Regions from separate parts of the Paenarthrobacter sp. NPDC090520 genome, predicted to be linked through region 1. Evidence: riboswitches for the same ligand, from Rfam matches in the RefSeq annotation. Region 1 holds a riboswitch; each other region holds the start of a gene.
What was found. Region 1 has a riboswitch for cyclic di-AMP ahead of ACIQTZ_RS08540 (C40 family peptidase). Riboswitches for the same ligand answer to the same signal wherever they lie in the genome.
Positions count from the first base shown of each region.

Region 2: linked by a shared signal. The riboswitch ahead of ACIQTZ_RS05715 (NlpC/P60 family protein) and the one ahead of ACIQTZ_RS08540 (C40 family peptidase) in region 1 are both predicted to bind cyclic di-AMP.
Region 3: linked by a shared signal. The riboswitch ahead of ACIQTZ_RS20885 (hypothetical protein) and the one ahead of ACIQTZ_RS08540 (C40 family peptidase) in region 1 are both predicted to bind cyclic di-AMP.

Region 1 covers NZ_JBIVXM010000005.1:153,092-160,369, reverse strand. The annotation lists gene ACIQTZ_RS08565 (FdhF/YdeP family oxidoreductase) at 1-728, opposite strand, end outside; gene ACIQTZ_RS08560 (molybdopterin molybdotransferase MoeA) at 784-2,142, opposite strand; gene ACIQTZ_RS08555 (NTP transferase domain-containing protein) at 2,139-3,017, opposite strand; gene ACIQTZ_RS08550 (HNH endonuclease) at 3,060-3,560, opposite strand; gene ACIQTZ_RS08545 (NlpC/P60 family protein) at 3,803-4,567, opposite strand; gene ACIQTZ_RS08540 (C40 family peptidase) at 4,666-5,412, opposite strand; cyclic di-AMP (ydaO/yuaA leader) riboswitch at 5,417-5,575, opposite strand; gene ACIQTZ_RS08535 (M23 family metallopeptidase) at 5,722-6,552, opposite strand; cyclic di-AMP (ydaO/yuaA leader) riboswitch at 6,557-6,797, opposite strand; gene ACIQTZ_RS08530 (metal-dependent transcriptional regulator) at 7,027-7,278, opposite strand, start outside.
Region 2 covers NZ_JBIVXM010000003.1:201,681-208,958, reverse strand. The annotation lists gene ACIQTZ_RS05735 (hypothetical protein) at 73-561, opposite strand; gene hutG (formimidoylglutamase) at 600-1,550, opposite strand; gene ACIQTZ_RS05725 (NCS2 family permease) at 1,624-3,066, opposite strand; gene ACIQTZ_RS05720 (copper resistance protein CopC) at 3,180-3,812, shown strand; cyclic di-AMP (ydaO/yuaA leader) riboswitch at 3,963-4,154, shown strand; gene ACIQTZ_RS05715 (NlpC/P60 family protein) at 4,158-4,940, shown strand; gene ACIQTZ_RS05710 (FAD-binding protein) at 5,107-5,808, opposite strand; gene ACIQTZ_RS05705 (universal stress protein) at 6,221-7,258, shown strand.
Region 3 covers NZ_JBIVXM010000023.1:59,950-67,227, forward strand. The annotation lists gene ACIQTZ_RS20855 (helix-turn-helix domain-containing protein) at 1-129, shown strand, start outside; gene ACIQTZ_RS20860 (hypothetical protein) at 222-473, shown strand; gene ACIQTZ_RS20865 (maleylpyruvate isomerase family mycothiol-dependent enzyme) at 541-1,185, shown strand; gene ACIQTZ_RS20870 (DUF6480 family protein) at 2,213-2,455, shown strand; gene ACIQTZ_RS20875 (ATP-dependent DNA ligase) at 2,534-3,595, opposite strand; gene ACIQTZ_RS20880 (hypothetical protein) at 3,642-3,875, shown strand; cyclic di-AMP (ydaO/yuaA leader) riboswitch at 4,005-4,154, shown strand; gene ACIQTZ_RS20885 (hypothetical protein) at 4,158-5,651, shown strand; gene ACIQTZ_RS20890 (hypothetical protein) at 5,648-5,776, shown strand; gene ACIQTZ_RS20895 (AEC family transporter) at 5,846-6,766, opposite strand; gene ACIQTZ_RS20900 (PucR family transcriptional regulator) at 6,870-7,278, opposite strand, start outside.

The DNA of each region.
Region 1 (7,278 bases):
AAGGCGGACAACATGCGGGGATGGTTGGTGCCCGGGTTCTGTCCCACCACCAGGACCAGCTCGGCCTGGTGGAGGTCCTCCAAGGACACCGTGCCCTTGCCGATGCCGATGGTCGGATTGAGCGCGCTGCCTGAAGATTCATGGCACATGTTGGAACAGTCCGGCAGGTTGTTGGTGCCCAGGCTCCTCGCGAACAGCTGGTACATGAACGCTGTTTCGTTGGCCGTGCGGCCCGAGGTGTAGAACACGCAACGATCCGGAGTGGAGGCGTTGATGTGCTCGCCGATCAAGGCAAACGCGTCGGTCCAGCTGATGGGCGAATAGTGGGTGTCACCCGGCCTGATCACCACTGGTTCAGCAATGCGGCCCTGGCTGCCCAGCCAGTACTCGGTCTTGTCTTCGAGGTCGGCAATGGAGTGCTTGGCCCAGAATCCACCGCCCACCGTGCGGGTGGTGCTTTCCTCGGCGATGGCCTTGGCGCCGTTCTCGCAGAACTCCGCAGGGCTTCGGCGGCCCGTGATGGACTCCGGCCAGGCGCAGCCCGGGCAGTCGAAACCATCGTGCTGGTTGACCCGGAGCATGGACCGGACCGTACGGGCCACACCAGCCTGGGAATAGCCCCGTTCGAGGGCGACGCTCACGGCCTTCAGGCCGGCAGCGGCTCGTTTGGGCGGGTGGATCTGCAGGTCATCTTCGTTGATGTCCTGTTCTGGGGCATGCCTGTTCATGTGTCCATCATTACAAGTCCGGCGGCAAAGCCGCCACCTGCGTCCACGGACAGCGTCAGGCGTCCAGCGCGCTCCAGTCCACCGGTCCCGCCGGTGGCTTCTTTGCGGTGCGGACGGGGGCCTTGCGCGGTTTGTCCTCGGCAGCTTGGGGAGCGGGCAGAGGCTTTCCCCACGGCAACGGGAAAGCCGGTACCGGTTCGCCCATCTGGACCCCGTGGGGAGGCACCACCAGGACACCGTCCGCTCCTGCCAACCCGCGCATCATTCCGGGTCCGGCATGCCGGGACGGCGAAGCCAGCCCGTAAACCAGCTTGAACGGCATCAATCGAGTGCGGCCCGGATCGGCATCGATCATGGAACCGCACGGTACTTCGCCCACGTCGCCGAGGCGTCCGTGGCCCAGGGCTGCCAGCAGCGGTCCGCCCACGGTAAAAAGGGCCATCATGGCTGCGAGGGGGTTCCCCGGCAGCCCCAGCACAAAGCGTCCGTCAGGCAGCTCAGCAAGTACCGCCGGGTGTCCGGGACGCATGGCGATCCCGTCAATCAGCAACGTCCCGCCCAGCTCCGCTACGGCCTTACGGAAATGGTCGGTTCCCGAGCGTCCGGTCCCGCCAGTAGTAATAACGACGTCGGCCGGCGGCTCTGCGCCAGCGTCCAGTTCCGTCGTGTTCGCTTCCAGGGTGCCCGGCTCCGCGTCCTGCAGCGCCGCAAGCCACTCCCCGTAGTTATCGCCCACACGGACCAAGCCGCCGTCGATCCCGCCAAGGAGCTCCACCACCGAACCCAGCTGCGGCCCGAAGGTATCCCTGACCTGTCCAGGAGCAGGGACGCCCTGTTCAACCACCTCGGACCCGGTCAGGAGGAACCTCACCAAGGGTTTGCCCAGGACAGGGAGTTCGTCCAGGCCGGCCAGGGCCGCGACGGCCAGGTGCGCAGGGTTCAGCACCGTTGCCTTCTTCAGGAGGACCTCGCCCTCAGCGGCTTCCTCTGCCGCCTTGCGGATGTGTTGACCGTTGCGCGGCTCCCCCGGCTTCGCGGTGCCGCCGAGCGCCAAAACCGGCAGGCCGTCGTCGTCCGTGGCGATGATGCCGCTTTCGCTGCGAAGAACCGCTTTGGCACCGGGTGGAATCAGCCCGCCGGTGACGATCGGGCTGGCCTGGTGTGGTGCCAGCCGCTGGCCGGGTTCGCTGAGGATCCACGGACCGCTGCCGTTGACGGCCCACCCATCCATGGCCGACGACGCGTAGTGCGGCATGTCCTGCAGGGCAAGTACGTCCTGGGCGAGGGTCCGCCCCAACGCCGCGCGCAGCGGAACCGGGCTTGCGGGGATGGGAGTGGCGACGTCGAACGCACGCTGCCTGGCTTCGTGCCAGGTATGCGCTGCATGGTGGCCCTGTTCGGGGGCCTCCGTCATTCGGTTTCGGCCCCGGGCTCCGCATACTGCTTGGCTACTTGGCGGGCAAGGTCGAGGGCGGCGGCCATGGCGGCGTCGTCGTTGGCCTGGCCGATGCCGCGTGCCATTCCAGCCGCGTACCCCGCGATGAATGTGGTCAAAGGCGCCGCGGGACGCACCACGGAGTGCGCGGCCACGCCGGCGACTGCAAGGATTTCGTTGACGTCCACGTCTACGCCCTCAAGCTCAAACGCCTGCAGCAGTGTGCGGCACCATTCCTCGAGTGTCTCGTCCTGGCTTTTCACGTCCGCCTCCAAGTCGTTGTCAATGCCCAGGGCCGCTGCGTCCTCCCACGTATCCACGTCGTCCGTGGAGCCATCGGGAACGGCAACAGCCAGCACGTTCAGCCTAGCAAGCAGCTTGAAGACAGATGCGTTCGTTAACGACCGGGCTGCAGCGACTTCGCGTTCCAGGGCCTGTGTGCTGTAGATGCCGAGGAGGGGCTGTTGCCTGCCATCGGAAGACACTGCCATGGCTCCCTCGGTGCCATGGTGCCCCGCGACTTCCTCAAGGATGGCAGCCACTCCCCGTGAGGCATGCGGCATATCGCAGGCCAGCACCAAGGTCCACGGTGCCGGATCAGTGGACCCAAGAACGGCAAGTCCCGCGGCAATGGCCGCCGCCGGTCCTGCGTAGGCGGGCTCCTCGCGCGCGGACAGTACCCCGTCCGGAAGGCCGTCCTGGCGCGGCCCCACCACCACAATCCGCGAAGCACCCCGGACGGAGTCCAGGGCATGCGAAAGGAGGCTCGCGCCGTCGTACCTTAATCCCGGCTTGGGCACGCCACCGAGGCGGGTGGCCCTGCCACCCGCCAGGATCACGGCGTTGAACTCCATCCGCCCAGATTACCCGTACGGCCGGAGCACAACAGAAATCGATCAGGCGGCGGATTCCGGCAAGAGGAACGGGTCCCAGTCCGGCGCAGGTTTCTCGAGTTCTTTGATCTGCCACATGGTTCCCGTGGGCACGCCGGGCGTGAAGCGAAGCTTCCAGCCCATCTCGGCGAGCGTCTGGTTGCTCTTGGCGTTATTGCATTTCAAGCACGCCGCAACCAGGTTTTCCCAGGAATCCGCGCCACCCCTGGATTTGGGGTGGACATGGTCTATGGTGTGCGCTGTCTTGCCGCAATAGGCGCAGCGGTGGCCGTCGCGGCGGAGCACCCCGCGGCGGCTCACAGCGGTGATCCTGTTGTACCGGGGACGGATGTAGCGGTTGAGGAGAATCACGGACGGACGTCCCAGAATCTCCTGTGGCCCGACGACAGGTTCGCCGCCTTCGGCCACTACGCTAGCTTTTCCAGTCAGCACAAGGACCAGCGCCCGGCGGAAGGTGACTACCGCCAGCGGTTCATATCCAGCATTCAGAACGAGTGTGCGCATGCACGTACCTCTTCACGGCCGCACCCGTCAGGGGCACGAGGGCCGGCTGCCCTCTGCATGTACGGGCTGTGGATCGACACCATAAGGGTAAGCACTTATATGCCGTATCAACGAATTTTCGGGCCTGTTCCCGTGCAGTGTCGGCGAATGTTCATGTGCGGGACACCATGCATGGCCCTCCGCGAGGGGCTTAAAGCGGAACACCCCGCAGGTATTCCTGCGGGGTGTTCAAAGAATCTGTATCAGCCGTTCACACGGATGAAGACCGGGCCGGAGCCGACGTTCACACTGAAGAGTGCAGTGGTGGACCCGTTCCATCCACCGTGTACTGCCATGCCGTTACCGACGTAGACGGCGATGTGTGCCATTCCACCGTAACCACCGTTGGCGTAGTACGCGAGGTCGCCCGGCTGGGCTTCGGCGGCGCTGACGGTGCGGCCCAAGGAGAGGTAGCCCGCCGGCCAATCGTGGAAGTTGATACCCACGGCCGCCAGCGAATTGGTGACCAACATGGTGCAGTCCTGGGTCACTCCCAGCTGGGCATAGGCTGCGGCGGCGATGGCTGCCCCGAGGCCACTGGAAGCTGCAGGAGCCTTGGCGGCCGCCGTTGCTGAGTTGTCCACTGCCAATGTGGCGGTCGCGCCGGTAGCCGTGGAGCCGGATGCGGCTTTCGCTGCGGGCTTCTCGACGACGGGAGCCGGAGCTTCCACCGTGGTCACAACCGGGCTCTCGTAGGAGATGGCCACGGTGGAGTCGGCAGCGATGGTGGACTGCGTGACTGCCTGGACATCAAGGGCTGTGGTGGCCGTGGATTCACGCTGGACGTTGGTATCGGCGGCGTTCGCAGCAACGCCACTGGTCAAGACCAGTCCTGAAGCGGCAGCGATAACGACTGCCTGGCGGCCGACGCCACCGGCGTTGTTGCTGACAGCCTTCGCGATCACGGCAAGGGAGCTGGTCTTGGGGGCCTCAGCTCGGTGCCGTGCAACCTTGTGTGCACTGGTCATTTTTTAATCTCTTTTCGTTTCCGCACGCGGTTGGGGCACGCGCGGTTTGCGGGCAAGCCAGCACTTGGGGGGCATGCTGGCGTACCCCGAACGGGGTTTTAGCGGAGGGTGAAGAATGAAGACGTGCCGGTGGAAGCCACCGAGTGGAGCAAGGTTCCCTGGCTCGGGTTGAGAGCGCTGATCATCATGCCGTTGCCGACGTAGATGCCTACGTGTGCGCCGCCGTTCTGCATGACCAGGTCACCCGGCTGCGGCGTGCTGGTGGCCTTCATGGCAGTCCAGGCGTTGACGCGGGGAATGCTGATGCCGGCCTGGGCGTAGACCCACTGGGTGAAGCCGGAGCAGTCCCAGCCGTTGGGAGTGGTGCCGCCCCAAACGTAGGGGTGGCCGATGCCCGTGTAGGCGATCGCGGCGAGGCCGGAAGCTGCGGCGCTGGAGGCCGTTTCCTTGGCGTCGGAAAACTGTGCGGTGAGCGAGCCGGCGGCCTGGCTGCCAGTGGTCTGGTTACCAGCTGTCTGGGAGCGCTGGGTGGTCTGCGACGCGCGCTGGACCTTCGGGGCTTCCTTGGTGGCCACGACGGGGCTGTCGAAGGAAACAGTGGCCGTGGGCTCTGCAGTGACAACCTCGGTGGTGAGGAGCTGCTGCGTGCTCGTCTCGGCCTTGGAAACATCGGTGTCCGCTGCCTGGGCCGGGAGGCCGACGCTGAGGACGAGGCCGGAGGCTGCGGCGAGAACTGCGGCCTGGCGGCCAACGGTTCCGGCATTCGCTGAAACAGCCTTCGAAAGAGTGTTCAACGGGTGAACCGTCTCGGCGCGGTGGCGCGCAGGGGTAGTGCGTGATGACACGTAGGTAGCCTCTCCCAATGCCTGCGAGGTGAGCTGTCGGATTCGGATGGGAGTCATCCGGCCACGCGCTTCGAGAAGCTTTGTGACTTAACCCCAAGGCCTTCTCTCGAAGACCAAAAGTGGTTCCCCCGCCCCTGCCAGACGAATTTTGCGAACGGATCCTGAGTGGTGGCAGAGCTAGGCAATCCACTCAAGTGCATCGGCCCCCTAAAAAGCCGATGCGCTTTAGACGGTACAACAGTTGAAAGCGAATGTCACATTCAGGTCACGGGGTGTGTCGCGAATGCGAGAGACGACCATCGACTTTGCTTAGAGCCAGCCCATGGGGTCAACAACTTCGCCGTTGACCTGCACCTCGAAGTGCAGGTGGCAGCCCGTGGAGGCGCCCGTGGTGCCGCTCAGGGCTACAACGTCACCGCGGCTGACAGTCTGGCCAACCTTGACGTTGAAGGACGACAGGTGGTTGTACGTGGTCTCAAGGCCATTGCCGTGATCCACCACAACGCGGTTGCCTCCGCCGTACTCGTGCCACCCGGCAAACGTGACCTTCCCGGCGGCGGCAGCGTGGACCTGGGTGCCGCACTGGGCAACGAAGTCCTGGCCGCGGTGGAAGTCGCCGGTGCCACCGGTCAGCGGGCTGACGCGGTATCCGAACGGAGAAGCGGTTGTCAGCGTGTCCAGCGGACTTCCAAGGGTGCCCTTGGAGGAACTGGCCTGGATGCTGCCAACGGACTGGGCGCTGAGCAGCTGCTTTAGCTTGCCGTCGGGATCGGCCTTGGTGGCCACCGCCGCACGGCTGAAGTCGATTTTTGCCGATGCTTCCGCGGAAACCTCAGGCTGGCTGCCGCCGGATACGGCAAGGGCAGCTTCTGTTTGGCCCGACTCGGAGGTGGCCATGACGGGGCTTGTGGCCGGCAGACCGACAGTGAGGGCGAGGCCTGTGGCGGCCAGGGCCACCCCGGCTTTCTGCCCTACGCCACTGGCTGCGGCGAAATCGGCAACCTGGCGCAACGGGCTCTTACGGCGGCGCACCTGACGCTGGGTGTCGCGCGGCCGGATCTCCGTTACGACGCGGGCTGGCCGCAGCTCAGCAGCGGGGCCGGACGCGCGTCGGCGGCCCCTGACGTTCTGCGATGTCAAACTCTGTTCCTCTCTAGAAAGCCTGCGAAGTTAGCTGTCGGATTCGGATCAGAGAGTGCAAAGACCCGGCCCGCACGCAGCGCGTACGGCACACAGGTATCCCGGAGGAAATTGCGTAAGTAGGCACTGCTGCTGCGGACTTCACCCCAAGGCTGCTTCTTCAGGCAGCCGATGGTGGTTCCCCCGCCTCTGCCAGTAGTGGATAACACCCCTGATCTGCTGGCAGAGCTCGGCTCCAGATCAGGTAACGCTTTGGTATCGGCGCTAGTAGATAACTATAGGGGATTAAAGCCTTCGGTAATAAATTCGTTATCTTCCACGGCGCCGCTTTCCGGGGTGGGCCTTTAGCACCTTTCGGCGGAAACTGCAGGTCACGCCGTTCTACCCGACTCTGGTAGTGAGATCAGACACTCCGGCCGGGACACAAGTGAGGCACCCATCCTTTTCGGGAGAGGTGCCTCGGAAGTCCTACGCTCAGCCAACCGCCACGAAGACGTGGGCTGCAACTTCGGGTGGCAGTTCCAGGGCGCCCTCGATGCCGGGGACGCGGACGGAGATGTACTCCCCTACCCGCGCCAACGAAACTGCCGCGCCCGGGCGGATCCCGCCTTCATCGAGTTGGGTCAGGAGTTCAGGCTCGACCTGGATGGGTTCGGCCAACCTGCTCACCACAACCCGTGAGTCCGTGGCGTAGCCGTCCATTGCCTGGATGAGGTTGACGTCGCC
Region 2 (7,278 bases), on a different contig from region 1:
TCCGGTTTTCGCAGGGCTACGCAGCCTGACGCCCGGGCTACGTCGCTGGTCGCCGCACTACGTCACTGTTTCCTACGGTTGCGTGGCATGAAGCATGCGCCCCCGCCATGACCTTCCCGCCAGTTTGGCCACGCCGGCGCCGATCAGGAGCGTGAGGATCGCCGCCGCGGCGTGCGTGTAAAGCATGAGGTCCCCTGCGTGGATGGGGGTGCCGCCGGGCGCGGGAACGGGCAGGTCTTCCGGAATCCGGCCGGTGCCGTGGAGGTGGTCCAGGGAGCCGAGCCCGGGGATGGAACCTCCCAGCGCGTCAAAGCCAAAGAACAGCAGCTGCTGCGTTGCTCCGGAAACCAACAGCAACAGCAGCGGCCCGTGGATCCAGCGGGAAATGAGCTGCGCGCCCAACGCCGCAAGGGCCACGAAACCAAGCAGTACCGGGATGGCCGGCGCGCTTCCGCCGGAGACAACGTGGGCAGCGAGGCCAAGGGCAACCGCCACGGGTCCGGAGACCCAGGTCCATTTGTTCTGGACAGTCCACTTGTCCTGCACAGGAGTTGTGCCCATCCACACAGGCTATGCGCAGGATGGCCGCAAGGAAACAGCTAGGCCAGGAGCGTGTTCACCAGCCGGGCCGCAACCTTGGCGGTACGGGAGTCGATGTCGAACTCAGGGTTCAATTCAGCCACGTCCAGGTGCAGCAACGCGCCACTCGCGGCAACCTGCTTGCAGACCGCGCTGATCACCGGCAGCGGCACGCCATACGCGGCCGGGGCACTCACGCCCGGCGCCACCGCGGCGGGCAACACATCGAGGTCGATCGTCAGGTACAGCACGTCGATCCCGGCCAGGAAGTCGGCCACGAAGGTCTCCACCGCTTCCGGTGAGCAGTCTTCGTCCAGCAGGTATTTCACGCCGAGCCGGTCCGCGGTATCGAACAGGGTCCGCGTGTTGTTGGGTTCGGAAATACCCACGACGGCGTACTGCAGTTCGCGCCCCGCGGCGGCTTCCTCCCGGGCCATCTGGAGGAACGGGGTCCCGGAGCTCGGTGTCGGCTCGTCCCGCAGGTCGAAGTGGGCATCGAGGTTCAGCACGCCCAAACGTTTTCCGCTGCGCACGGCCTCCGATCCGGCAACGCCCAGGTAGCTGGCAAACGCGGTCTCGTGCCCGCCGCCCAGCACCACGGTGAGGTTGCCGCCGTCGAGCAGTCCCGCAATGGCGCGTCCTGCCCGCTCCTGGCCTGCTTCCAGGGCGTCGCCCTCGACCACAACGTCGCCGGCGTCGAAAACGTCGCGGTCCAGGTGGAAGGCCAAAGGACCCAGCGCGGCACGGATCGCGGCCGGAGCTGCGGCGGCACCCACGCGCCCTTTGTTGCGCTTCACGCCGGCGTCGCTGCAGAAACCAAGCACGACGGCGGGACGCGAGGCGGCTGCGGCGGCCTCCGGAGCATGGGGAGCCACGGCCTGCCACCACCGGCGGTGTTCGTCGCCGTCGCCGTCGAAGCGTCCGGTCCACGGCTTGGGAGTGGTGTCTACGGTGAAGGCGCTGGTTTCCATGCTTAAAGCACACCGGACCCGGACTGCCAAAGCCAGCAGTTCCGCGTCCGGAGTGTCTGAAATACCGGAATGCCTACTTCACGCCCAGCAGTTCCTCCACTGTTCCGATGCCGAAGAACAGCAGGAACGCCGCTGCAACGGCCCACATGAGCGGGTGCACTTCGCGGGCGCGGCCCTGGAAGGTGCGGATGAGGACGTAGGAGATGAAGCCCGCCCCGAGGCCGTTGGCGATCGAGTACGTGAACGGCATGAGGGCGATGGTCAAGAACGCCGGGATGCCCACGCCCCAGTCCTGCCAGTCGATCTTGCCCACCTGGGACACCATCATGAAGCCCACCACCACCAGCGCGGGGGCGACGGCTTCGAACGGAACCAGGTTGATGAGCGGCGTGAAGAACATGGCCACCAGGAACAGCACACCGGTCACGATGGACGCCAGGCCGGTCCGCGCACCTTCGCCGATGCCGGCTCCGGACTCCACGAAGATCTGGTTGGACGAGACGGACGCGCCGCCCCCAACAATCGCGCCGAGGGCGTCCACTTGGAGCACGCGGTCCACGTTGGGGATGTTGCCATGCTTGTCCACGGTTCCCGCCTCGTTGGCCAGGCCCACCATGGTGCCCATGGCGTCGAAGAAGATACTGAGCAGGATCACGAAGGCCAGCAGGGCTGCGGCGATGAAGCCTAGATGTTCAAAAGCGCCGAAGGGGTTGGCTTTGCCGATCAGCGAAAGGTCCGGAGCGCCCCATTCCGAGAGCGTCGGTGCCACGAGGGACCAGCCGCGCGGGTTGACGTTCTTGCCGTCGAAGCTCGGGCCGATGTGCAGGGTGAATTCCAGGATCGCCGCCAACGCGGTGGATACGACGATGCCGATCAGGATCGCGCCGCGGACCTTGCGGACCACCAAGGCGATGGTCAGGATCAGGCCGACGGCGAACACCAGTGTTGGCCAGCCCATGAGCTTGCCGTCCACGCCGAGTCCCAGGGGAACCGTGGTTCCGGCAGCGTCGGGGATGCGCCGGACGAAACCGGCGTTGACCAGGCCGATCAGGGCAATGAACAGGCCGATGCCCACCACGATCGCGGTCTTGAGGGCTTCCGGGACAGCTTTGAATACAGCGGTGCGGAAGCCCGTGAGGACCAGGATCAACATGGTGAGGCCGGACAAGACCACGAGGCCCATCATGTCCGGCCACGTCAGCCCCGGGTGTGAAGCGACGGTGACGGCAACGAAGGCGTTCACTCCCAGGCCCGTGGCCACGGCGAACGGGTGCTTGGCCCAGGCTCCCATGAGGATGGTCAGGATGCCCGCAACGAACGCGGTGGTGGCTGCAACTGCCGTGAAGCCCAGGGACGCTCCGCTGGAGTCGGCTCCGGAGAGGATCAGGGGGTTCAGGACCACGATGTAGCTCATGGCAAAGAAGGTCGCGAACCCGCCACGGATTTCCCGTGAGTACGTGGAACCACGTTCGGAAATCTTGAAGTAGCGGTCTATGGCAGAACCTTGTTTAAGCATGAAGGTCTCCGGGGATCGGGTGAGTGTGCTCTCAAATCCTATGCCCGCGGCTACGGGGCGCCCGGACGATTCGCCTAGTCTGTAAGGAAGCCAACATTAGGAGAAACCGCCCCATGCGTACCATCCGCCCGCTTCTGGCCGCCGTCGTTGCCGCCCTTGCCTTCGCCTCGGCGGTACTTTTTGGTGCCGCCCCCGCGTCCGCGCACGACGTCGCCGAGTCCACCACTCCGGCCAACGGAGCCACCGTGGCGGCAGTCCCGGCGTCGGTCTCCATCACCTTCAACAACCGTCCGCTGGCCATCGGTTCCGGGGTGACGGTCACCGCGGGCGGCGAAAACTGGGCTGACGGCGCCGTCGAAATCATCGACAACCAGGCAGTCCAAAAGTTGCGCCCGGGAGCGCCGGCCGGCGAGTACACGGTGGTGTGGCGCGTGGTCAGCTCCGATTCGCACCCCATTGAGGGCACCTTCAAGTTCACGGCCACCACGGGAAGCACGACGGCGGCAGACGGCTCCGCGGGCGCCTCGCCGTCCGCTTCGGCATCGGGAGCGGTGGTTCCGAGCGCAGGAACGGCAGCTCCGGGGACCGGCTCCGGCGAGTCGGCTCCGGCCGCCTCCCAGCCCTTCCCGTGGAGCATTGTGGGCCTCGCCGTGGTGGCAGTCGGCCTGGTGGTTTTCCTGGCTGTTACAGCCCGCAGGAAGTTGGCCGCTTCCAACGAGGCCGAGGGCGATAATTCCGCGGAATGACGCGGTTTTCTACATACCTGCGAAAATCTCGAAAGGGTTACCGCGACACGCGCAAAGCCAACTCCTCGTTACTCAAATGTGACTTTGGCGTGATCATCCGTTACGGTAGTACCTGTGCCCGATCCCTATTTGGGGCACTTCCGGCCTGATTGCCTAGCTCTGCCGCAGTCCGGAATCCGTTCGCAGACAAACCTACGGCAGAGACGGGGAACCCATTTTAGGCCGCCATTGAGCGCGCCTTGGGGTGAAGTCACGAAGCTTCCGCTTAACAGCGGGGGATAGTGACCGGGTGACTCCCATCCGAATCCGACAGCTAACCTCGCAGGCATCGGGAGAGGCCTTTTCATGTCTTCACGCATTCTTCGCGGCCGTCGTAAGGCGGACATCGCACGTCCCAATCCGTTCATCTCCATCTCCAAGGCCGTTGCCAGCAACGCTTCGGGCGCTGGCCGCCAGGCAGCCGTTATTGCTGCGGCTTCCGGCCTTGTCCTGACCGGCTCCATTGCCGCCCACGCTGCCGAGACCCCCGCACAGGCCCCGGTCCAGCGTGACTCCAGCCCGGCGACGGTTGCCGAAACCGTTGCGGAGACCCCCAACAAGGTGGTCACCGCAGCTGCAACTGCCACCATCAACTTCGAGCGCCCCGCGGTTTCCTCCGTGGCAGCTCCCGTGATCGAGAAGCCGGCCCCCGTGGCTGCGGCTCCGGCCAAGAAGGCAACCACTGCGGCTGCCACCACGGCCAAGGCTACCGTTGCAGCTACCGCGGCTGCTCCCGCCGCCGCGGCTCCTGCAGCAGCAGCACCTGCCGGGAGTGTCAACGCAGCCATGGTTGCTTCGGCTTACGCCCAGATCGGCATCATGCAGGACTGCACCGCCATGGTGGAGCGCGCACTCGGCTCGGCAGGCATCCCCGTGGGTGACCTCGCTCCGATGCAGTTCCTGAACTACGGCAAGGTAGTCAGCGATCCCCAGCCCGGCGACATGATTGTCCAGTCCGGCCACGTTGCTATCTACATCGGCAACGGCCAGGCCATCAGTGGCGGCATCAACGGCAACCAGACCGGCATCCACCCGATCAGCTGGCTGACCGCAACCGGCCCCATCACGTACGTACGCGCTGGCGCCTAAGCTTCACGCTTAAACACCACCAAGGCCGGCACCTGGGAGAGATTGCTCTCCGGGTGCCGGCCTTTTGTTGTTAAGGGCTAGCTGGGGACTCAAGGTCCCGGCACGTCGCTGCTCGTAGCGGGCATGCCGGTTTGGTCTGGCAGCCGCGGCGCTGGCCGTGCCGGTTTCAGGCGATTGCGATGCCGGGTCCGGCCGGGAGCGCCACCCTGGACGAGATCGCCTGGCCCACGGCCTTCGCTTGCCGCAGCACCTCTTTGGGCGTGGGGGTGATGAGTTCGCCGACTCCCACCAGGTGCATCCCCACTGCCCGCATGGCTGCCACGAGGTTCTGCCCGATCGCGATGCCCAGTTCGGCCAACATCCGGCGCAACTGGCTTTGGGCGCAACGCGTCACAACGATGTGGTCCGCCAGGAGGATGCCGCTGGCCGTGTGTACGGCCCACTGTCGAGGTGCCGGCTCGAACGGGGCGAGGCCCGCCGTTGCCAGGCCGGGGACGCCAATGCCGGGAGTCGAAAGGTCCGCCACGCTCCGCTCGCCGAGTTGCAGGCCCTGGCTGGCTCCCAGGAAGTCCAGGCGCACCGCCTTGGTGGTGCTCCGCACGTCGAGCTGATGGCTGGCTGCGTAGTTCCGCAAGTGCCGGAGGATCTGGTTGCGTTCCAGCATGGCCGCGGGGTCGGCAGCATCGCAGCGCTGCAGCATTCCCGTGTGGACGGAGGGACCGGATGTGGACAGGGATCCAAACCCGTCCACCACAATTGAGCCAACGCCGTAGCGGCTGAGCTCGCTGGCCACGGCCAGGCCGGAAAGCCCGGCTCCAATCACCACGGTGGTGGTGCGCTCTGTGCCGGAATCAGGCGTGAGTGACACTGCTTGGTTCCTCCTTGACGTGTGTGCCCGAAGGCATCGCGTTGTTTCGCGTCCAAGCTCCCCCAGCGTCCGCAAACAAATGGCCGGGTGTGTCCTGGAACACGCTTGCCGGCCATTCGGTGACTCGAACACTACAGAACTTTTGGGGCCGTGGATAGCCTCAATGGCAGCGTGTTTTTACTTGTTCATCCAGAGTCCGGCAACCACACCTGAAACCGAGCCCGGACCGTTATGCGGCGGGCGAAAAGTCGCCTTGATTCGGCCTTGGCAACCGAGAATAGTGGGCAGTGGAAGGGGATGCCCTGAACTTCTCCTTCCCCGGATATTCGCACCAGGCCGGGCGTGTCACCTTGCGGGTGAAACCTCTGGCAGAATGACCGGAACAAAAGCAGCAGGTGGAGAGGCGGGCCCCATGGACCAGCACGGCAGTCACGTTGAAGAACCCCGGAGCGGCGACGGAGAAGCCGTTGCACCCGGTGGAATCGTCGTCGGAGTAGACGGCTCGGAACACGGTCAATGCGCTTTGGTGTGGGCGGCCCGCGAGGCTGAACGCCGCCAACTTCCCCTGCATATCGTCACGGCCTATTCAGTGCCGATTTTCGCGGCCTCCGGCCTGGACGGCGGTTACGCCACCGTGGACGATTCCGTCATCCGCGAGGGTGCGGAAGCAATCGTCAAACAGGCCATGGACAAGGTGGCCGGCTATGACCTGGACGTGGATGCCTCCGTGGAGAATGGAGATGCCGCCGGGGTGTTGCTGGACCTTTCAACCGAGGCCGCATTGCTGGTCTTCGGAAGCCGGGGCCGGGGAGGTTTCGTTGGGCGGCTGCTGGGTTCGGTGAGCAGCGCGCTCCCGGCCCACGCAAAATGCCCCACGGTTACGGTGCCGTTGTACTGCGCCGATCGCCTCGGGGAGAACACCGAGGACCGCCACATCAAGGCCGAGCACGCCAAGGCCGGTCCGCGCACGGTGGAGAACGTCGTAGTGGTAGGAGTCGATGGTTCCGAGCAGGCCCGCATCGCAGTTTTGGAAGCTGCCGAGCAGGCAGAACGGATGGGAGCCAAGCTCCGGGTCATTTGTGCCGTCCCGCAATACAGCGGCTCCCTCGCCTGGGTTCCCGCGCCGCTGGACAGGGATGCCCTGTTCGCGGACATCAAGGTGCAACTGGACGCAGGCGTCGCCTGGCTGCGCAGCCACTTCCCCAAACTGACCGTGGAAACCGAACTGACCGACGGCTCACCCGTGGATGTCCTGGTGGAAGCAAGCAGGGGCGTTGAGCTTGTGGTGCTGGGTACCCGGGGCCGCGGCGGTTTTGCCGGGATGCTCCTTGGATCTACGTCCGACGGCGTCCTTCACCACGCCAAGGGTCCTGTGCTGGTGGTCCCGGACCGGGAGGACCCGCGGCTTGCCGACCGGGCCAACTTCGGTCCCATGCTCGGGGCTGCATAAGGTAACGGCGCCGGTCGATG
Region 3 (7,278 bases), on a different contig from region 1:
GTGGAATACCGGGGAACCCACCGCCGGATCCGGCAGGCGTCGATCATCGCGTGGCTGGAGTCCCAGAAGCGGAAACAAGAAGAATCCGCGGCTGGAGACGGCACGGGGGCCGACGCCGACGCCAGTTGAAATGCGTCCGGCAGATGTCGGAGTGATAAGGATCAAGCAACGATCCAAGCCAACGGGCCAGCACCCGCAAACACCGGGGTTACGCTTGTTTGGTGGGCAATTTCAAAGGGTGGCATATCGTGGCCGGGATGGCCGCAATGGCACTTGCCGCACCCTTGGGATCCGCTATGGGATTGAACTTCGTGGCCACCTTCATGTTCGCCTGCGTCGTATTCGTGGCGGTGGCCATGTGGACCGAATCACGGATTGCCCGACGCCGGGAGGCAGCGAACGCCGGCAGCGCACCTGACGCTTCGCGCCCCGCGGGAGACCCCGCCGAATCGGACGACGCCACGCGCGACTGACCCTCGGCGGCCAAGGCAAGGCGTCCAAACCGGGGAAAAAGCCGGCGCTTACTGTTTGAATAGCCATATGGCTTCGAGGTCCCGCTCCGTGGTTTGGCCGGTGGTACATGAGGAACGACGCGCCCTCATCAGGGATCTGGAGCCATTGCACGGTTCGCTCTGGAACGCTGAATCCCTATGTCCCGGCTGGAGCGTCCATGATGTGCTGGCCCACTTGATCGACTCCGCCAAGACCACTCGCCTGGGATTTGCCCGCCGGATGATGGCCGCACGCTTCGACTTCGACCAGGACAATGCCGTAGGAGTAGAGCGGGAACGGGCGTCCGATCCACGCCATACCCTGAAGTCCTTTCATGCCGTTGCCGCCAGGACTTCCGGACCTCCAGCCTCCTTGGCCACCCGGTTGGTGGAAGCGTTCGTGCATGGCGAGGACATCCGCCGCCCGCTGGCGATCAGCCACAGTTATCCTGCCGAGCACGTGGCCACAGCGTTGCACTACCAACTGAAGACCACCACCAAGATGGGAGGCGGCAAGGAGCTCGGAGCAGGATGGCGCCTCGTTGCCACGGATACCCGCTACGCGCGCGGCGAAGGTCCGGAAGTGCAGGGTCCGGCCATCTCACTGCTCCTCGCCGTCTCCGGGCGCGCCATTGCGGGCAATGAACTGACAGGCCCGGGCGCGGACGTTTTCCTGGAGCGGGCGCGAAGGTAAGGCGCTGCGACCTAGCCTGGACGGGCGGCAAGGATTCCAGGAACTCGAGTGGTTGATTCGAGCCATCCGGCGAGGTTCCGGTCCAACATTCGAGCCAGCTTCAGGCAAGCCTCGTGGGCCTGCTGCACGGTGAGCCGATGCTGCTGACCGGGGAGCGGAAAGCCAGCCACAAATGGCTCATGGTGGGCGGCCCTGTTTCGTGCGGCATGGACGATCGTGACGACTCCCAATGTCCAGGTCCTTGTGAATTTCACGCCGTCGGCCGAAGCCACGGATCTTCCACCTCGAAATGCCCTGTTGAGGCAGCTATTCCAAAGAAGCTCATGCGAAGCCCGAAATCGCTGTGGTTCCCGCCCCACATATCCCCCTGGTTCCAAGAGTCCCTTCCAGAACCCGAACATCAAGCCTGCTATGAGGTGGCCGGAAGTGCGCCGCCCCTGCGGCAATTTCGACCAGGCCTCGGCCAACTTGTTCCGGCTCGGGCCATCCAGCCCAATATCTGCCGTGTACCAGAAGCCCCCGTAGGCAAGCTCCAGTTGCTTGGCCATAGCGTTCCTCACGGCCACTTCCACGATTGCGATGTCGGCCAAAAGGGCTGCCGAAACGTCACGATCCCAAATATAGAGCTGTCTCGCCAGCGAGTGATCGTAAGAGGCAGCGGCCATGTACGTTGCCATGCGGACTGGGGTGATGGCCTCGTCGAGGGCGCGGCTGTGGGCGCCGTTGGACCAAGTTTGGGCATTGGTCAGTACTCGGCGCTCCTTGCTAGACTGCAGATGAAGTCCCCGGACCCGCCTCTCTGGACATGAGCCATGATGCGGCCGGGGTTTTTTGTACGCCCATTCCAGGTAAGCGGCCGAAACAGAACTCTGCAAAACCATCTTTTCCACAGGCCTCTCACTGAACGGGAAAGACTTTGAGCGCGAGGAACGGCGTGCCGCCGGGGCTGCCCTTGTTGGGCACCGGTCCCGAGGCTAGGCTGGCAGGGCAATGCAAATAATAAGGTTACTGAGGAAGAGGTTTGGCCATGACGAGCTATGACCCCGAAGACGACCCCCAAACGTTCGGCGTCTCCGGCGCCGCTGAACCGGACAGCATCCACGAGGATCCGGATATGCGGCAGGACGAAGACCAAGACCCCGCAGCATCGTCGAATCCGGATCCGGAAGACGGCAACATCACCGGACTGGAGCCGGGCGGCGGAGTACCTCCGGGAGAAACGCCTCCCGGCGAAGGCAGCATGAGCGGCGACCAAGGCCACCAGGAGTAACCGCTCCCACATCAGTCGCCAGGCATCTGTTCCGTTTGTTGGGAAACGGCGAGACAGCGGCTTGGCGGCGATGGGGCGCTATTTCAGCCGCAGGATCTCGCCCAGATCGTAGTCTGCGGGTTCTTCCAGCTGCGAGTAGGTGCAGCCGTCAGGAGTCCGGTCCGGCCGCCACCGACGGAATTGGGTGGTGTGCCTGAAACGGTCGCCCTCCATATAGTCGTACGCCACCTCGATCACGAGTTCGGGGCGAAGCGGAACAAAGGAGAAGTCCTTCCCGGCACTCCACCGGCTTTGGCCACCGGGCATCCTGGATCCCCCGGCGGACTCCTGGTTGGCCCATTCGCCCCACGGATGCTCGGCGAACTCCACCTGGTACGGCTCCAACTCCGCCACCAGGGCTTCCCGCTTGGCCATGGGGAACGACGCCACGACGCCCACATGGTGCAGGCGGCCCGAGTCGTCATAGAGCCCCAGCAACATGGACCCCACAACCTTCGCCGTCTTGTGCCAGCGGAATCCTGCCACCACGCAGTCTGCCGTCCGTTCATGCTTCGTCTTGAACATCACCCGCTTGTTCGGCTGGTAGGTGCCGTCGAGGGGTTTGGACAGCACGCCGTCGAGCCCTGCTCCCTCAAGTTGCACGAACCATTCCTTGGCACGATCAAGGTCGGTGACCGCGGGCGTGACGTACACGGGCGGTTCGGCGTCGGCGAGCGCCTCTTCCAGTGCGGCCCTGCGCTCGGCGAAGGGCTGTCCCGTCAGGTCGTCATCCCCCAGGGCGAGCAGGTCGAACGCTACCAACGAGGACGGCGTCTTCTCTGCGAGCATCCGGACGCGGCTGTCGGCGGGGTGGATGCGCTGCTGCAGGCCCTCGAAGTCCAGACGGTTGCCGGAAATGAGGATAATCTCACCGTCGATCACGCACTTCTCCGGAAGGTTCTTCTGGAGCGCGTCCACGAGTTCGGGGAAGTAGCGGGTCATGGGCTTCTCGTTGCGGCTGCCGAGGACGATCTCGTCCCCATCCTTGAAAACGATGGTCCGGAAGCCGTCCCACTTGGGTTCGTAGTGCCCCACATCGGGGATGGTGGGCACGGACTTGGCGAGCATGGGCGAAACGGGCGGCATCACAGGCAGGTCCATAGATCATGTCTACCGGCCAGTACATGCTCAAAGCTAGTGTTGATCCATGGATTTATTGGCCGTGTTGGCTGCCGTTCTCAGCGGACCCGCTCTCGTTGCGCTCCTTTGGATCTGGACGCGGCGCAGGGACACTAAGCGCCCGGTGAAACGCGCGGCCCTGGCAGGCGTCCTGGGCATCGTGGACGAGATCTACCGCCCCGAAACCCACCAGGCGCACCAGGTACAAAAGGTCCAGCATGAATTGCCGTCTCCGGCTCCAGCGCCGAAGGGTAGGCGATAAGGCCACCTCGAAACCTTGGACGTTCCGTCCGTTACATTAATGTGACTTTACTTCCCTGCTCCTGTACGGTCGAAGGGCGACCCTGATCTCCGCTGGGCCGCTTCCGGGCTGACGCCGAGCTCTGCCGCATCCCGGAATCCGCCAGATCCGCGGCAGAGACGGGGGACCCAGAGTTCCCGGGCCTGAATTCCGCAGGCCCTTGGGGTGAAGCCGCCACGTGCGGCCGGACGGCCTCGTCCGAACCCGACAGCTAACCTCGCAGGCGTTGAGAGGCAATCACCCATGTCCCCAACCATGGATCAGCCGCGCCGTGCCCAGGAGGCCATCGAGCGCACCAAGCCATCCGGACGCCGTCGGGCCCAACCCAGCGGACAGTCCCCCACCAGCGCTGAAAGCACGACGGCGGCACCCGCCGCTGTTGTCAATCCAACCGCGCCTGCGCCCACCGCGCCCATGACGCGCGCGGAGCGCCGCGCGGCCGAGCGCGAGGCAGCCGCCCAGGCTGTCATTGCGCCGGAAGCTTCGGTTTCGGACGATGCTGCGGCTCCTGCCTCAGTCCAGGAACCAAGCACGATCGCGGACGATGCTCCGCGGATCGCGTCGACCACGCCCGGGCCGCCGACGTCTGCGATCCCCGTGGTAAAGCCGGCCGAGCCTGCCTCCGACAAGGAAGCTGCTCCTGCGACGGCCGCCATTCCGACGGCGCAGGCTGCGCCCGCGACTGCCGCCATCCCCGTCGTGCAGCCCGCCGAGCCCACTTCTGAGACCGCTCCCGCGACTGCTGCCATCCCCGTGGTGAAGCCGGCCGAGCCCACCCCTGAGCCCGAACCCGCGACGGCCGCCATTCCGACCGTAGCCGCGCCGGTGCTCCGCAATTCCAATGCCCAGCCTGAGGCCAGCGCCCAGCCGAAGACGCCTGCACAGATTGCCGCCGCCGCAACCGCTGCCGCAGGCCTGGCAAGCCGGCAGGCTACCGCGGCCAAGGCAGCTGATGGTTCACAGCCACGCCGGGCAACCACTTTTCCCGGCACCGCCACGTCAGCCGGCGCGGCCTCGTCGGCCGGCGCGGGCAAGTCGGTTACGGCAAGCAAGTCGGCCTTCGGTTCATTCGGGGCATCGTCCTTCAACCGGGAACCGCATGCCGTCCTGACCAAGGCCGCTTCGGTGAAGACCATGGGCCAGCGCATGGCCGTCGTGGCTGGAGCACTTGGCTTGGTCCTGACGGTGGGTACGGTCAGCCAGGCCCTGGATCTTCCGCTCTTCGGCCAGGACAACCAATCCCAGGAAGCCAGCGGCTCCTCCACGGACGGCGACGGACGGGCAACGGGCACGGCGTCACCCGGCCCCACGCCGTCGTACACCACAGCTTCGTCCACGTCGGCCGCCAAGACCGAAGCCGGGCAGCCCTCAGCCGACCCCGCACCGCCGGCAGCAGAGGCACCCGCTGCCGCGCCGGCGTCGTCCGCGGCTGCTCCCCAGGTTTCGCTGGCAGCCCCGCAGTGGGTACCGTCCACGGCTCCATCGGCTGTTGTCCCGGTGCCCGGCGTAACCTCCCCGGTCCCGAGCCAGCCCGCTCCGCCGTCGGACACCATCACGGCACCGACGCCGACCCCCACCACGACTCCGACGGTCACTCCGACGCCGACGCCCACCCCCACCGAGACGTCGAAGCCGAGGCCGAGCAACAGCCCAAAAGCAAGCAGCGCCCCTGAAACGACTGCACCGACCGTGAGTGTGGACGGTTTGCTGGACCTTGCAAAGGAGGCGCTGAAATGAGCACGCGCATGCCTCGGACCACCACGCACATCGGCTGGCACGGCCGCTATTGCAGCAGCAGCCGGACGGCTGCCTTCCGTCGCCGGATGGGCCGCTGGAGCTGCCAGCGCTTGCGGCGCTCGTAGGACCCACAGCAAGACAATGAGGCAGCCACCCGCGCGGGTGGCTGCCTCATTCGCGTCTCCGCCGCCGGGTCACCCTAACAACCACGCGACCACCAGGAGCGCAGCGACGCAGAGCACGGTGGTGCACAGGATCACGTCCCGCGCCACAACCGTGCCGCGGCCGTAGGGCGAAGCAAAGAGAAACACGTTCTGCCCGGTAGGCAGGGCAGCCATGATGACGCTCGCCAGCAAGTGGTTGCCGTCCAAGCCGAACACAAACCGCGCCAGCACCCACGCCACCACGGGCATGCCTGCGACTTTGAGGAGCGTGGCCACCAAGGTCTCCACCCTCCCGTCCCCCTGCTGCAGCGGCGCTTTACCTGCCAAGGACATGCCGAACGCCAGCAACACCATGGGCACGGCAGCCCCCGCCAGCATGTCGACGGGCTTCTGGACCAGTTCCGGCGCGTGCCACCCGGTCAGTGCCATCACGACGCCAAGCCCGGAGGCAATGATCATGGGGTTGCCCAGCGGCTGGAGGACGACGCGCTTCCAGTGGATCTTTTCGCCACCCGCCAGTCCCAGGATGGTGACGTAGAACGGGGCCAGGACCAGGAGTTGCACCAGGAGGACGGGAGCAACGTGCTGCGCTGTTCCCACGGCATAAAGGGAAACCGGGATTCCGATGTTGTTGGCGTTGGCGTAACTGCTGGCCATGGCACCTACTGCCGTTTCCGCGACCGGCCGGCGAAAGAACAGGAAACTCAGCAGGCAATACAGAAGCCCCACGATTACGGCGGAGAGCAGCGCGAGCGGGGCATCGATACCCAGCGCGGCACGGATATCGCTGCCGGCCACCACCGTATACAGCAACGCCGGATTGGTGATGTAGAAGGCCGTCTTGGTCAAGGCGCCTTGGACCTCGGGAGGCAGCACCTTCAATCGCACTGCCACGTATCCCACGGCGATGACCGCAGAAATAATGAGGACTCCGGAAACGACGCCGCCCACACTGATCCTTCCGAGAGGTGAGAAACCGTTTTCTCAGCGTAGGCGCACGGGGTCCCGGCTGTCCATTTGGCTCCGCGGCGTGCGGTTCAGGTGCGCGGCGGGGTCAGATCCGCGGCCGCCCGGCCCAGCGGCGCGCTTTCAGCGCAGCATGCAGCTCCAGCCGGATGGCACCGCCCAGCGGATCCACGCCGATCAGTTGGCGGATCTTGCCAAGCCGGTTGTAGATGCTGCTGCGGTGCAGGTGGAGTTTGGCGGCGACGTCCTGGACTGAGCCGTCGTTGTCATACAAAAGCTCCAGGACGGGGAGCAGTTCGCCGTTGCGGTCATGGTCCTCGAGGGCGCGGAAGTGTACGGATCCCGTGTCATCCCAACCCCCAGGGGCCTGCAGCCGATCGAACAGCTGGTAGACCCCCACGGACCTACTGTCCACGAGCTCGCCGAGGGGGAGATCCACGGCCGCGGCCTGCGCAGCCACCTTCGATTGCCGGTACGCCCCGGCGAGCTGCCGGATC